Regions from separate parts of the Kitasatospora sp. NPDC036755 genome, predicted to be linked through region 3. Evidence: riboswitches for the same ligand, from Rfam matches in the RefSeq annotation. Region 3 holds a riboswitch; each other region holds the start of a gene.
What was found. A riboswitch is a leader RNA that binds a small molecule or an ion and turns the genes downstream of it on or off. The one in region 3 is predicted to bind cobalamin.
Positions count from the first base shown of each region.

Region 1: linked by a shared signal. The riboswitch ahead of AB0E96_RS27460 (CoA-acylating methylmalonate-semialdehyde dehydrogenase) and the one ahead of AB0E96_RS12495 (hotdog domain-containing protein) in region 3 are both predicted to bind cobalamin.
Region 2: linked by a shared signal. The riboswitch ahead of AB0E96_RS34105 (HoxN/HupN/NixA family nickel/cobalt transporter) and the one ahead of AB0E96_RS12495 (hotdog domain-containing protein) in region 3 are both predicted to bind cobalamin.

Region 1 covers NZ_JBEZUT010000215.1:7,258-11,424, forward strand. Annotated here, with positions in the region: partial or broken gene AB0E96_RS27445 (XRE family transcriptional regulator) at 1-551, opposite strand, end outside; gene AB0E96_RS27450 (hypothetical protein) at 465-941, shown strand; gene AB0E96_RS27455 (helix-turn-helix domain-containing protein) at 1,001-1,291, opposite strand; cobalamin riboswitch at 1,595-1,786, shown strand; gene AB0E96_RS27460 (CoA-acylating methylmalonate-semialdehyde dehydrogenase) at 1,999-3,498, shown strand; gene AB0E96_RS27465 (acyl-CoA dehydrogenase family protein) at 3,495-4,167, shown strand, end outside.
Region 2 covers NZ_JBEZUT010000339.1:4,492-8,658, reverse strand. Annotated here, with positions in the region: gene rpmB (50S ribosomal protein L28) at 1-93, opposite strand, end outside; gene rpmG (50S ribosomal protein L33) at 234-398, shown strand; gene AB0E96_RS34110 (type B 50S ribosomal protein L31) at 455-703, shown strand; gene AB0E96_RS34105 (HoxN/HupN/NixA family nickel/cobalt transporter) at 814-1,929, opposite strand; cobalamin riboswitch at 1,960-2,171, opposite strand; gene AB0E96_RS34100 (metalloregulator ArsR/SmtB family transcription factor) at 2,253-2,636, shown strand; gene AB0E96_RS34095 (hypothetical protein) at 2,716-4,167, shown strand, end outside.
Region 3 covers NZ_JBEZUT010000063.1:17,068-21,234, forward strand. Annotated here, with positions in the region: gene AB0E96_RS12485 (MarR family transcriptional regulator) at 1-190, shown strand, start outside; gene cobF (precorrin-6A synthase (deacetylating)) at 322-1,080, opposite strand; cobalamin riboswitch at 1,228-1,385, shown strand; gene AB0E96_RS12495 (hotdog domain-containing protein) at 1,584-2,078, shown strand; cobalamin riboswitch at 2,225-2,382, shown strand; gene metE (5-methyltetrahydropteroyltriglutamate--homocysteine S-methyltransferase) at 2,560-4,167, shown strand, end outside.

The DNA of each region.
Region 1 (4,167 bases), on a different contig from region 3:
AGCGCGAAGTTCTCCTGGTGCAGTTCCAGCAGTCCGACCATGGGGTGCCGGTACGCCTTGCGTCCGTGGGTGCGGGCGCGCACCTCCGCGCGGGCCCAGAGGCGGCGGAAGCGCTCGCTGCCCATCGCCAACTCGCCGACGAGCGAGGCCAGGTGAGGGTCGTCGGGGTACTTTCCGGCGGCCAGGCGCAGGTGCCCGACCACGTCCAGGGTGCAGTTCTCCCAGTCCGCGTACAGGCCGTGCTCGGCCTCCTCCAGGATGATGTGCCGGGCGATGTTCAGGCCCGGCATCGGGCGGCCGAAGAGGAGTCCGGCGAGGCCGTTCCCGGCGAGGACGTCCAGGCGGTGGTTCATGATCAGCGCGGGAGCGCCGGCGACCAGGTCGAGGACGCGCAGCAGCTCCGGCCGGACCCGGGTGCCCGGCGTCGTCGCGCGGCGGCGGCGCTGCCGCGCGAGGCGGTGGAGGTGCCCGCGTTCGGTCGCGTCGAGGTCGAGGACGCGGGCGAGCGCGTCGAGGACCTGCTCGGACGGCTGGGTCGCGCGCCGCTCAAGCACCGCAAGAAGGGCGACTACCGGGGCGTCCCGCTGACGGTCCGGACGCGGCTCAGCCTGCTCTCGTACGCGGATATCTACGGCACCATCGACGGCTACTTGCTCCGCCACCCGCTGGACATCGCGAAGCCGTACCCGTCCTACTACCTGCAGAACCAGTGGGACCGGATCAAGCGGGCCGGCGAGACCGACATCCCCGAGGGGATGACGCTCTACGGCCTGAGGCACTTCTTCGCCTCGAACTGCCTCAGCCACAACATCCCGATCACCGACGTCGCCGAGTGGATGAGGCGCAAGAGCATCGATGTGACGTTCAAGATCTACCGCCACTTGATGCCCGGCTCCATCGGCCACGCCGCCCAGGTCCTCGACCTCGGCCTTGCGGCCTGAAACGCGTCGGGCGCCCTGCTCTGGTGTGGAGCAGGGCGCCCGAGGCGTCTCGGTCTGGCTTACCTGACGGACATCCGTTGCTGCTTCACCCAGGTCTGGACCTCTGTGACCTTGAACTGCAGCTTCGCGTTCCGTCCTTGTCCGAACCGGTACGGGACGAGGCCTACTTGAGGGGCTTCGCGATAGACCCACTGAACAGACATGTTCAGGAATTCCGCCGTCTCCTTGACGGTCATGAAACTGCGACGACACGGGCTCCTCCAGAGGAGTGGACGGTCGCACGGCTGCGTGCGGAGCCCAAGATTCCAGCGCGTCCGGTGGTTTGGCCGTACCGGTGCCTCGTGATACATCCGCAGGGCATCCTGGGACGTCGCTTCTTGTGTGGTCGGCAGGACTCCAGTCGCCGAACGGGCTCGTGTTGCCGCATCGGCCACTCCGATGATGAGCGCGTGGTCGTTCTACCGCCGACGGGCGGCCTGGCTGACGGCGGGCAGGTTGAATTTTCGCGCGGTGCGGGTGAAACCTCACCCGGCCTCGTGCACGCAGACCTGCCCCCCTTGGGCCTCTTGCAGACGGCTTGCAAAGGTAGTCGAGCCGGGCCCGGCGGGGTGGGATCCCGATGGCGCAACGCGCGCACAGACCTCTGGACTTACTAGGACGTCCAACTATATGGTCGATGGCAGGTCCGCGGTGTCAGGGAAGCCGGTGTGAGTCCGGCACGGTCCCGCCACTGTGACCGGGGAGTTCGTCCTCGCAGATGACGGCCACTGGCAGCCAGCCGGGAAGGCCTGAGGGCGTGCGGTGATCCGGGAGTCAGGATACCGGCCGCGGGTGATCCGTGTTTTCCACGAGGATGGAGACGACACGCATGACTCCGGGCTGCTCCCGTTCCGCTGCTCCTGGTTGTCCTGTGCCGACGACTGCCGGGGCCCATCTGCTCTGACGGTTCGTCATGCCACTGCCACCGTGACGCCGCGGGGCCGCACCACCGTGCGCCCGCCCGTCGGCGGCGGCCTCCATTCCTCCTCTCCCCGACCCAGTTGAGAGTAGGAACCCGATGGTCCGAGAACTCACCCACTTCGTCGCCGGCAAGCCCGTCGCCGGCACCTCCGGTCGCTTCGGCGACGTGTACGACCCCAACACCGGGCGCGTCCAGGCCCGGGTGCCGCTGGCAAGCCGCGCCGAGGTCGAGGCGGTGATCGCCGACGCAGCGCAGGCGCAGCCCGCGTGGGCGGCCTGGAACCCGCAGCGGCGGGCGCGGGTGCTGCTGCGCTTCCTCCAACTCGTCGAGCAGGAGAAGGACGAGTTGGCCCGGCTGCTCTCCGCCGAGCACGGCAAGACCGTGGCCGATGCCCACGGGGACATCCAGCGCGGCCTGGAGGTGGTGGAGTTCGCCGCGGGGATCCCGCACCTGCTGAAGGGCGAGTTCAGCGACAACGCCGGCACCGGTATCGACGTCTACTCGATGCGTCAGCCGCTCGGCGTCGTCGCCGGCATCACGCCGTTCAACTTCCCCGCGATGATCCCGCTGTGGAAGGCCGCGCCCGCGCTGGCCTGCGGCAACGCCTTCGTCCTCAAGCCCTCTGAGCGGTGCCCGTCGGTGCCGCTGCGGCTGGCCGAGCTGTTCCTGGAGGCGGGGCTGCCGCCGGGCGTCCTGAACGTCGTGAACGGCGGCAAGGAGGCCGTGGACACCCTGCTGGAGGACCCGCGGGTGCAGGCCCTCGGCTTCGTCGGCTCCACGCCGATCGCCCAGTACGTGTACGCGACGGCCGCCGCGCACGGGAAGCGGGCGCAGTGCTTCGGCGGCGCGAAGAACCACATGATCGTGATGCCGGACGCCGACCTCGACCAAGCCGCGGACGCGCTGGTCGGCGCCGGCTACGGCTCGGCCGGGGAGCGCTGCATGGCGATCTCGGTCGCCGTCCCGGTGGGGGATGAGACCGCGGACGCCCTGGTGGCGAAGCTGGTCGAGCGGATCGCCGCGCTGAAGGTCGGCCGCTCGGACGACCCGGCGGCGGACTTCGGCCCGCTGGTCGGCGCCGACGCGCTGGAGCGGGTGCGCGGCTACCTGGACCTCGGGGTCGAAGAGGGCGCCGAACTCGTCGTGGACGGGCGTGACTTCCGGCTGGAGGGGCACGAGGACGGCTACTTCCTCGGCGCCTCCCTGTTCGACCGGGTGACGCCGGACATGCGGATCTACCGGGAGGAGATCTTCGGCCCCGTCCTCACGGTCGTGCGCGCCGCCGACTACGAGGAGGCGCTGCGGCTGCCCAGTGAGCACGAGTTCGGCAACGGTGTGGCCATCTACACCCGCGACGGCGACACCGCCCGGGACTTCGCCCGCCGGGTGAACACCGGCATGGTCGGCGTCAACGTGCCCATCCCGGTGCCGATCGCCTACCACACCTTCGGCGGATGGAAGCGCTCCGCGTTCGGCGACCTCAACCAGCACGGGCCGGACGCCATCCGCTTCTACACCCGCACCCGGACCGTCACCTCGCGCTGGCCCTCCGGGGTCAAGGAGGGCGCGAGCTTCACCATGCCGACGATGGGATGAGCGCGATGCACGACCTCACCGAGGACCAGCGCGCCATCGCCGAGACGACCCGGGCCTTCGCCGAGGAGTACCTCGCGCCGCACGCCGTGGAGTGGGACCAGTCCAAGCACTTCCCGGTGGACGTGCTGCGCAAGGCCGCCGACCTCGGCCTGGCCGGCGTGTACGTCCAGGAGGGCATGGGCGGCTCCGAACTCTCCCGCCTGGATGGCGTGGTGGCCTTCGAGGCACTCGCCGGTGGCTGCCCGTCCATCGCCGCCTACCTGTCCATCCACAACATGGTCGCCTGGATGATCGACCGGTACGGCACGCAGGCGCAGCGCGCTCGCTGGTTGCCCGCGCTCTGCACGGCCGAGCACCTGGGCAGCTACTGCCTCACCGAGCCCGGTGCCGGCTCCGACGCCGCCGCGATCGCCACCCGGGCCGTGCGCGACGGCGACCACTGGGTGCTGGACGGCGTCAAGCAGTTCATCTCCGGCGCGGGCGCCTCGCAGGTCTATGTGGTGCTGGCCCGGACCGGTGCCCCCGGGCCGAAGGGGATCTCCGCGTTCGTCGTGGAGCGTGACGACCCGGGGGTCTCCTTCGGGCCGAACGAGAAGAAGATGGGCTGGAACGCCCAGCCGACCCGCCAGGTGGTGCTGGACGGCGTCCGGCTGCCCGCCGACCGCCTGC
Region 2 (4,167 bases), on a different contig from region 3:
GGGGTCGAAGCGGCGGGGCGTACGGCGGTGCGAGTGCGAGATCGCGTTGCCGAAGCCGGGACGGCGCCCGGTGAGTTGGCAGTGGGCGGACATGGGTGCTCCCTGGCGTCCGGGAATGGGCGGGACCGGGCTCACGTTACACCAGATGAAAATGACATCCATTTCGGTGTACGGTTCCCAGCACCCGGCCCGAGACCCGGGAACCGACACCCCAGAGCCCAGGAGGACACCCGATGGCCCGCAGCGAACTGCGCCCGGTGATCAAGCTCCGCTCCACCGCCGGCACCGGCTACACGTACGTGACCCGCAAGAACCGCCGCAACGACCCGGACCGGATGGTCCTGCGCAAGTACGACCCGGCCGCGGGCCGGCACGTCGACTTCCGCGAGGAGCGCTGACCCCCGGCCGGTCCGACCGGTCCGACCACCCAAGCCCGACCCGAGAGGAGCCCCTCATGAAGTCCGGAATCCACCCCAGGTACCGCCCGGTCGTCTTCCGCGACAAGGTCGGCGGCCTCGCCTTCCTCACCCGGTCGACCGCCACCGGCGACCGCACCGTCGAGTGGGAGGACGGCAACACCTACCCGGTGATCGACGTCGAGATCTCCTCGGCGAGCCACCCCTTCTACACCGGCCAGTCCCGGGTGCTGGACACCGCCGGCCGGGTCGAGCAGTTCCGCCGCCGCTACGGCGACCGGCACTGACCCCGGAGAACGCCGACGGCGCCTCCCCCCGTCCGGGGAGGCGCCGTCTCGGCGTGCCTGCGGCGCGGCGGCGGCACCGGGCCGGTCGGGCCCACCGGCGGCCGCCCGGGTCACGGGTTCCCGGGCGTCCAGCGCTTCTCGACCCGGGCGAGCTTCCAGTAGCCGATGGCGATCACCCAGACGACCACGAACAGCCCGGCGATGGCGTAGCCGACGTTGTCCAGCGAGATGTCCGCGATGAACCCGGTGACCGGGTCCGTCAGGTCGAGCTTCTCGTGCAGCACCCCGACCAGCTCGATGGTGCCGATGATGAAGGCCACCGCGATCGACAGACCCGTGATGGTCAGGTTGTAGTACACCTTCCGCACCGGGTTGGCGAAGGCCCACTGGTACGCGAAGTTCATGAACGTCCCGTCCAGGGTGTCGAACAGGCTCATCCCGGCCGCGAACAGCAGCGGCAGGCAGACGATCGCGTACCAGGGCAGCCCGGAGGCCGCACCCGAGCCGGCCATCACCATCAGGGTGACCTCGGTCGCGGTGTCGAAGCCCAGGCCCAGCACCATGCCCACCGGGAACATCTGCCCCGGCCGGGTGATCGAGCGGGTCGCCCGGTTCAGCACCCGGGCCATGAAGCCGCGCGAGTCGAGGTGCGCCTCCAGCTCCTTCTCGTCGAACTTCCCGGCCCTCATCGAGCGGAACACCTTGAGGATGCCGAGCAGCGCCGCCAGGTTCAGCGCGCCGATCAGGTAGAGGAAGGCACCGGAAGCCGTCGTACCGACCACGCCGAGCCACTTGTGGGTGGGCGACTCGTCGTCCATCAGGGTGTTCGCCAGCTGCGCGCCGCCCGCCACCAGGGCGGCCATCAGCACCACCATCGAGGAGTGCCCGAGGGCGAACCAGAAGCCCACCGAGACCGGCCGCTTGCCGTCCGCCATCAGCTTGCGGGTGGTGTTGTCGATCACCGCGATGTGGTCGGCGTCGAAGGCGTGCCGCATGCCGAGGGTGTACGCGGTGATGCCCAGGCCCACCCCGAAGACCTGGGTACCGACCGCGTACCTCTCGGGCGCGACCAGGAAGATCAGCGTGCCGAAGGCCACCACGTGCATGGCCACGATCACCGCCATCAGCCCCGCCGTACGGACGGTGTCCTCGCGCCGCCACTTGAAGGCGGGCAGTGCGGAAGGGGCCGTGTTCGGCCCGTCGGCAACGGTTTCGGGCAGGGTCATCTGCGGATCACGCTCCAGCACCTCGTGGAAAACCTCGTGAGATGCCGTGGCCGGTCTCCTGGCTTACGGGACACCCGTACCCGCCTTCCCGGGCGTGGGGCGCCCAGTGGCTTCGTGGGGACGGACGACGCTCCTCCGCATGCGGAGGAACGACCCGATCACAGTGGCGAGGGCCGCTCCGGGCTGGGACCCCTGAGGGTCCGTCACCGGTCTTCCCGAGCACCACGGCGGGGAACACCGTAGGGCCGCGCCCCGACCCGTGCAAGGTTGCGCACCTGCGCAGGTGTCCAGGATCACAGGCCGCCGCCTGCGAGAATGTCCGCATGCATCTCGTACCGGCCGACCGCGCGGGCCACCGCACCATCGACGGGCACCGGGTCTGCGAAGCCATCGCCGCGATCGGCGACCCGGCACACGTCCGGTCCTGGGCGGAGCGCTTCTCGCTGCTCGCCGACCCCGGACGGCTCGCCCTGCTGCTCGCCCTCCACCGGGCCGGCCCCCTCGCCGTCACCGACCTCGCGGTGGCCACCGGCATGCGCGACCCCGCCGTCTCCCAGGCCCTGCGGCTGCTCCGCACGGCCGGCGTGGTCACCGGCGACCGGGACGGACGAGTGGTGCGCTACCGGCTCGTGGACGAGTCCATGCGCCCCATCCTCGACGAGTGCGCCGCCGCCGAGCACCACGAGCCCGGCGCGGCCACGGGCTGACCCCGGCTCGGCCCACCCCGGAGCGCGTCCTTCCCCGGAAGGACGCGCCGGACGCCGCCCCGGCCAGTACGATCATGATGTGCCGTCCCACCCCCACGCCTGGCCCGCCGACCGCTGGAACACCGAACCGGTCAAGGCCCGCGTGCTGGCGGTCGCCCGCACCCTCACCTCGGCGACCCGGGTCCTGGACGTCCTCAGCCTGCTGAGCCCGGAGGGCGTCGAGCGGTACTTCACCGTCAACCCCGGTTCCGCCTTCGCCGACCGCGCCCTGGACGAGTACCTGCACGGCCTGCCCGGCTTCACCGTGCTGGACTGGGAGGAGGCCGTCCGCCTCCGCTTCGACCTGGCCGTCTCCTGCGCCGTCCACTCCTCCATGCACCGCCTGGACGCCCGCCTCGTCGTCCTCCCGCACGGCGCCGGCTACAACCGACTGGTCACCGAGTCCACCGGCGACACGGTCAGCGCCGCCGGCCTGTCCCGCAACGAACTCACCCACCGCGGAAGGGTGTTCGTGGACGTCCTCGGCCTCTCCCACCCCGAACAGCTGGACCGCCTGCGGATCTCCTGCCCCGAGGCCCTGGACGTCGCCCGGGTCGTCGGCGACCCGTGCTTCGACCGGATGCTCGGCAGCCGACGCTCCCGCGACGGCTACCGTGCCGCGCTCGGCGCCACCGGCAGCCGACGGCTCGTCGTCCTCAGCTCCACCTGGAGCGCGCACTCCTCCTTCGGCCGCCGCCCCGACCTGCCCCAGCGGCTGGTCCGCCAACTCCCCGCCGACGAGTACACGGTGGCCGTCGTCCTGCACCCCAACGTGTGGAGCCGCCACGACCCCGAGGCGCTGCTCGACGCCGCCTGCCGGATGGGCCTGCGCCTGATCCCGCCCCACCAGGGCTGGCAGGCCGCACTCGTCGCCGCCGACTGCGTGATCGGCGACCACGGCTCCGTCACCTTCTACGGCGCCGCCCTGAACCGGCGCACCCTGCTCGTCGCCACCGGCGCCGCCGAACTCGACCCGCGCTCCCCCAGCTACGCCTTCGGCCAGGCCGCGCCCGCCCTCGACCCCGACGGCGACCTCGCCGCCCAGGTCGAACGGGCCCTGACCGAGGAGCCCGCCGACCTCAGCTCCATCACCGACCGGTCACTCGCGCACCGCGGCGAGTCCGCCCGGCTGCTGCGCCCGCTGCTCTACTCCTTCCTCGACGGACTGGACGAACCCGGGGACGAGCCGACCCTGCCGCCCTACCCCAGGCCCGTTCCGCACCCCCCGGCCACCGAGCGGCCCACCGCGTACGACGTCGAGGGCAGGAGCGAGGGCACCGAAGTCAGCCTGCGGCGCTACCCCTTCGACCCGAAGGACCACACCCCGCGCGGCTTCCACGCCCTCACCGACGACCACCCGGGCGACGCCCTGCGCTACACCGCCGAGGTCCTGGCCCGCACCGAGGCCCACGCCGAACTCCCCGCCGCCCGCTGGCTCGCCGACCGCGCCGCCGAACTCCCCGGCCTGACCGTCGCGGTGGCCGCCCTCGGC
Region 3 (4,167 bases):
GCGCGGCCTCGCCGAACGCATCACCAATCCGGCCGACCGGCGCTCCAAGCTGGTCCACCTCACCGAGGAGGGCGAGGCGAAGGCGGCGCTCGCCACCGGGATCCTCACCACCCCGCCGGACGCGCTGCTCGCGCTGCCGCCGGAGGACATCCACGCGCTCGACCGGGTACTGGCGAAGCTCCTGGGCTGAGGCCCCAGCCGAGGTCACGGTGAGGGGGCATGGCGGCCTTCGCCGAGAAGCGCCCGCCGGAGTTCACCGACCGCTGACGCGCCGCGCCGCCCCGCCGCCCGGGGCGGCGCACCGCGTCACGCTGCCGAGGGTCAGCCGTCCGAGCGCCGGAGCAGGTAGGTGTCCATGATCCAGCCCTTGCGCTCGCGGGACCGCTCGCGCAGCTCGCGGATCCGCGGGGCCGCCTCGGCGAGCGGCCCGGAGACGAGCACCTCGTCGGGGGTGCCGAGGTAGGCGCCGTAGTGGATCTCCAGCCCCCGGGGGTCGATCTCGGTGAAGGCGGCCCGGCCGTCGAGCATCACCACCACGTCGTCCACCCCCGCGGGGAAGCCCTCGGCCAGGCGGCGACCGGTGGTGATCTGCACCGGGCGGCCGACCCTGGTCAGCGTGGTGCGGTGCCGGGCGGCGAGCGCGGAGACGCTGCTGATGCCCGGGAGCACCTCGAACTCGAACGGCACCCCGCCACGGGTGGACACGTCCTCGACCACGGCGATGACGCTGTCGTAGAGCGCGGGGTCGCCCCAGACCAGGAAGGCGCCGCTCTCCTCCGGGCCGAGGTGCTCGGCGAACAGCCGCTCGACCAGATCGGCGCGGCGCACGCGCCAGTCGTCCACGGCGGCGGTGTACGCGGGGGTGGTGCGGTCCCGTTCCGCGTCGGGCACCTCGACCACCCGGTGCCCGGGCAGGCCGTGCTCGGCCAGCATCCGGCGGCGGAGCCTGATCAGGTCCTGCCGCTCCTCGCTCTTGTCGAGGATGAAGAAGACGTCGGTGCGACCGATCGCCTTGACCGCTTGCAGGGTCAGGTGGTCGGGGTCGCCCGCGCCGATGCCGATGACGAAGATGTGCCGCATGGGGGACATTCTGCCGTCCGCCCCGGCGTACGGCCCCGGCGGTCGTGCGTGGACCGACCGAGGAGGTGGGCGGTGGCCGTGAGCTGCGCGGATGGACGTAAGCTGGCCGGGCAGCTGGTTCACCCCGCCCGCCGGGCGGGGTGTCGCAAGAGGGAACCCGGTGGGAATCCGGGACTGCCCCGCAGCGGTGAGCGGGAGCGACCGCCGTCCTGTGCGGCGGGCCCGGACACGGGCCCGGGAGGCTACGGCCGGTAGGTGTCCGTCCCGGTCAGGCCGGGAGGGCGCGCCCGCGAGTCCGAAGACCTGCCGCTGCCCGCGTGCCGTGGTGGCCCGCGGTCCCACCACGACCCCGAGGGCGGGCCGCTGGTGCGGGTGGGCCGTATGCGCACGGCCGCCCGCTCCTTCGCGTGCCCGGCACGGGGCGCGCGACCCACGAAGGAGGGTTCCGTGCAGCGGAACGCCGACCACGACTCCCGCGGCGCCATGACGGGCGGGCCGTCGCTGTGACCAGTCCGTCCGTCCTCTCCCGCACCCCGGCCGACTCCGCGGTGACCCTCGCCCACATCATGAGCGACCACGACACCAACCTCTACGGTTCGGTGCACGGCGGCGTGATGATGAAGCTGATCGACGACGCGGCGGCCGCCGCCGCGGGCCGGCACGCCGGAGTCCCCGCGGTCACCGTCTCGGTCGAGGAGATGTCCTTCCTGGCCCCCGTCCGGGCCGGGGATCTCCTCACCGTCCGGGCCCGGGTGGAGCACGTCGGGCGGACCTCGATGGACGTGGCCGTCGTGGTGACCTCGGAGCGGTGGAACCTCACCGGGCCCGTCACCAGGGTGGCGACGGCGCAGCTGGTCTTCGTCGCGATCGACGCGGACGGGCGGCCGCACCGCGTCCCGGAGCTGGTCGTGGAGGGCTCCTCCGAGGAACGGCGCGACGGTGCGGCGCGGGAGCGGCGGACCGGCCGCACCGGGCCGGAGCGCGAGCCGGTCGAGTAGCCGTCCGGGCAGCCGTTCGGGGTGGCCGTCCGGGGCGCTCCGTCTCACGATGCAGACGGCTTTCGAGATTTCCGCCTCCGCGGTGGCGTTCTGCCCCTAAGCTGGCCACGCAGCTGGTTCGCCCCGCCCGCCAGGCGGGGTGTCGCAAGAGGGAACCCGGTGGGAATCCGGGACTGCCCCGCAGCGGTGAGTGGGAACGACCGCCGTCATACGCACTGGACCCGGGACGGGTCTGGGAAGCGACGGCCAGTAGGTGTCCGCCCCGGTTTCGACCGGGTGGGCGCGCCCGCGAGTCCGAAGACCTGCCACTGCCCGCGCGCGACCGTTCGCGTGCGGCCATCCGGTGACCTCGTGGGCGGGTCGGCGACCATACCAGGCGGAGCCGTGCACGGGCACGGGTGTCCGTCCGGTTCGTCCTCCCTTCGCGTCCTCGTGCCGCCACCGGTGCACTTGAGGATTCAGGCTCGCGAAGGAGAGTCCCTTGACAGCGAAGTCCGCAGCCGCGGCGTCCGTGGCCACCGCGTACGGCTACCCCCGGCAGGGCCGTAACCGTGAACTGAAGAAGGCGATCGAGGGCTACTGGAAGGGCACGGTCACGGCCGAGGCGCTGCTGTCGACCGCGGCCGACCTGCGCCGGACCAACTGGGCCCAGCTCGCCGGGGCGGGGGTCGGGGAGGTCCCGACCGGTGACTTCTCGTTCTACGACCACGTGCTGGACACCAGCGTGGCGGTCGGCGCGATCCCGCCGCGCCACCGGGAGGCGGTCGACGCCGACCCGCTGGACGGGTACTTCGCGATGGCGCGCGGCAACCAGGACGTCGCACCGCTCGAGATGACCAAGTGGTTCGACACCAACTACCACTACCTGGTGCCGGAGTTGGGCCCGGACACGGTGTTCGCCGCGAACCCGGCCAAGGCGGTCGGCGAGTTCGCGGAGGCCGTAGCACTCGGCCACGCCGCCCGTCCGGTGCTGGTCGGCCCGGTGACCTACCTGTTGCTGGCCAAGCCTGCCCCCGGGGTGGCCGAGGACTTCCAGCCGATCACGCTGCTGGACCGGCTGCTGCCGGTCTACGCCGAGCTGCTCGCGGCGCTCAGGGCCGAGGGGGCTGAGTGGGTGCAGCTGGACGAGCCCGCGCTGGTCCAGGACCGCACCCCGGCCGAGCTGAACACCGCCGCGCGCGCCTACCGTGAGCTCGGCGCCCTCACCGAGCGGCCCAAGCTGCTGGTCGCGAGCTACTTCGACCGGCTCGGCGAGGCACTGTCGGTGCTGGCCAAGGCCCCGGTGGAGGGCTTGGCGCTGGACTTCACCGGCCCGGCCGCCGCCAACCTGGAGGACCTGGCCGCCGTCGGCGGGCTGCCCGGCAAGCGGCTGGTCGCCGGGGTGATCGACGGGCGCAACATCTGGATCAACGACCTGGAGAAGTCGCTGTCCACGCTGGCGACCCTGCTGGGCCTCGCCGACACCGTCGACGTCGCGCCGTCCTGCTCCCTGCTGCACGTCCCGATCGACGCCGCCGCCGAACGGGAGCTGGACCCGCAGATCGCCCGCTGGCTCGCCTTCGCCCGGCAGAAGGCCGGCGAGGCGGCGCTGCTCGCCCGCGGCCTGCGCGAGGGCACCGGCGCGATCACCGCCGAGCTCGCCGCCAACCGCGCCGACCTCGCCTCCCGCGCCAACTCCCCGATCACCCACGACCCGGCGGTGCGCGCCCGGGCGGCCGCCGTCACCGCCGAGGACACCCGCCGCGCCCAGGCCTACCCGCAGCGGGCCGAGGCCCAGCGCGCCCGGCTCGGCCTTCCGCTGCTGCCGACCACCACCATCGGCTCCTTCCCGCAGACCACCGAACTGCGCACCGCCCGCGCCGACCTGACGGCCGGACGGATCGACGCCGCGGCCTACCGGGAGCGGATGGAGAGCGAGGTCCGCGAAGTCATCGCGTACCAGGAGAAGGCCGGCCTGGACGTCCTGGTACACGGCGAGCCCGAGCGCAACGACATGGTCCAGTACTTCGCCGAGCAGCTCACCGGCTACCTCGCCACCCGGCACGGCTGGGTGCAGTCGTACGGCACCCGGTACGTGCGCCCGCCGGTG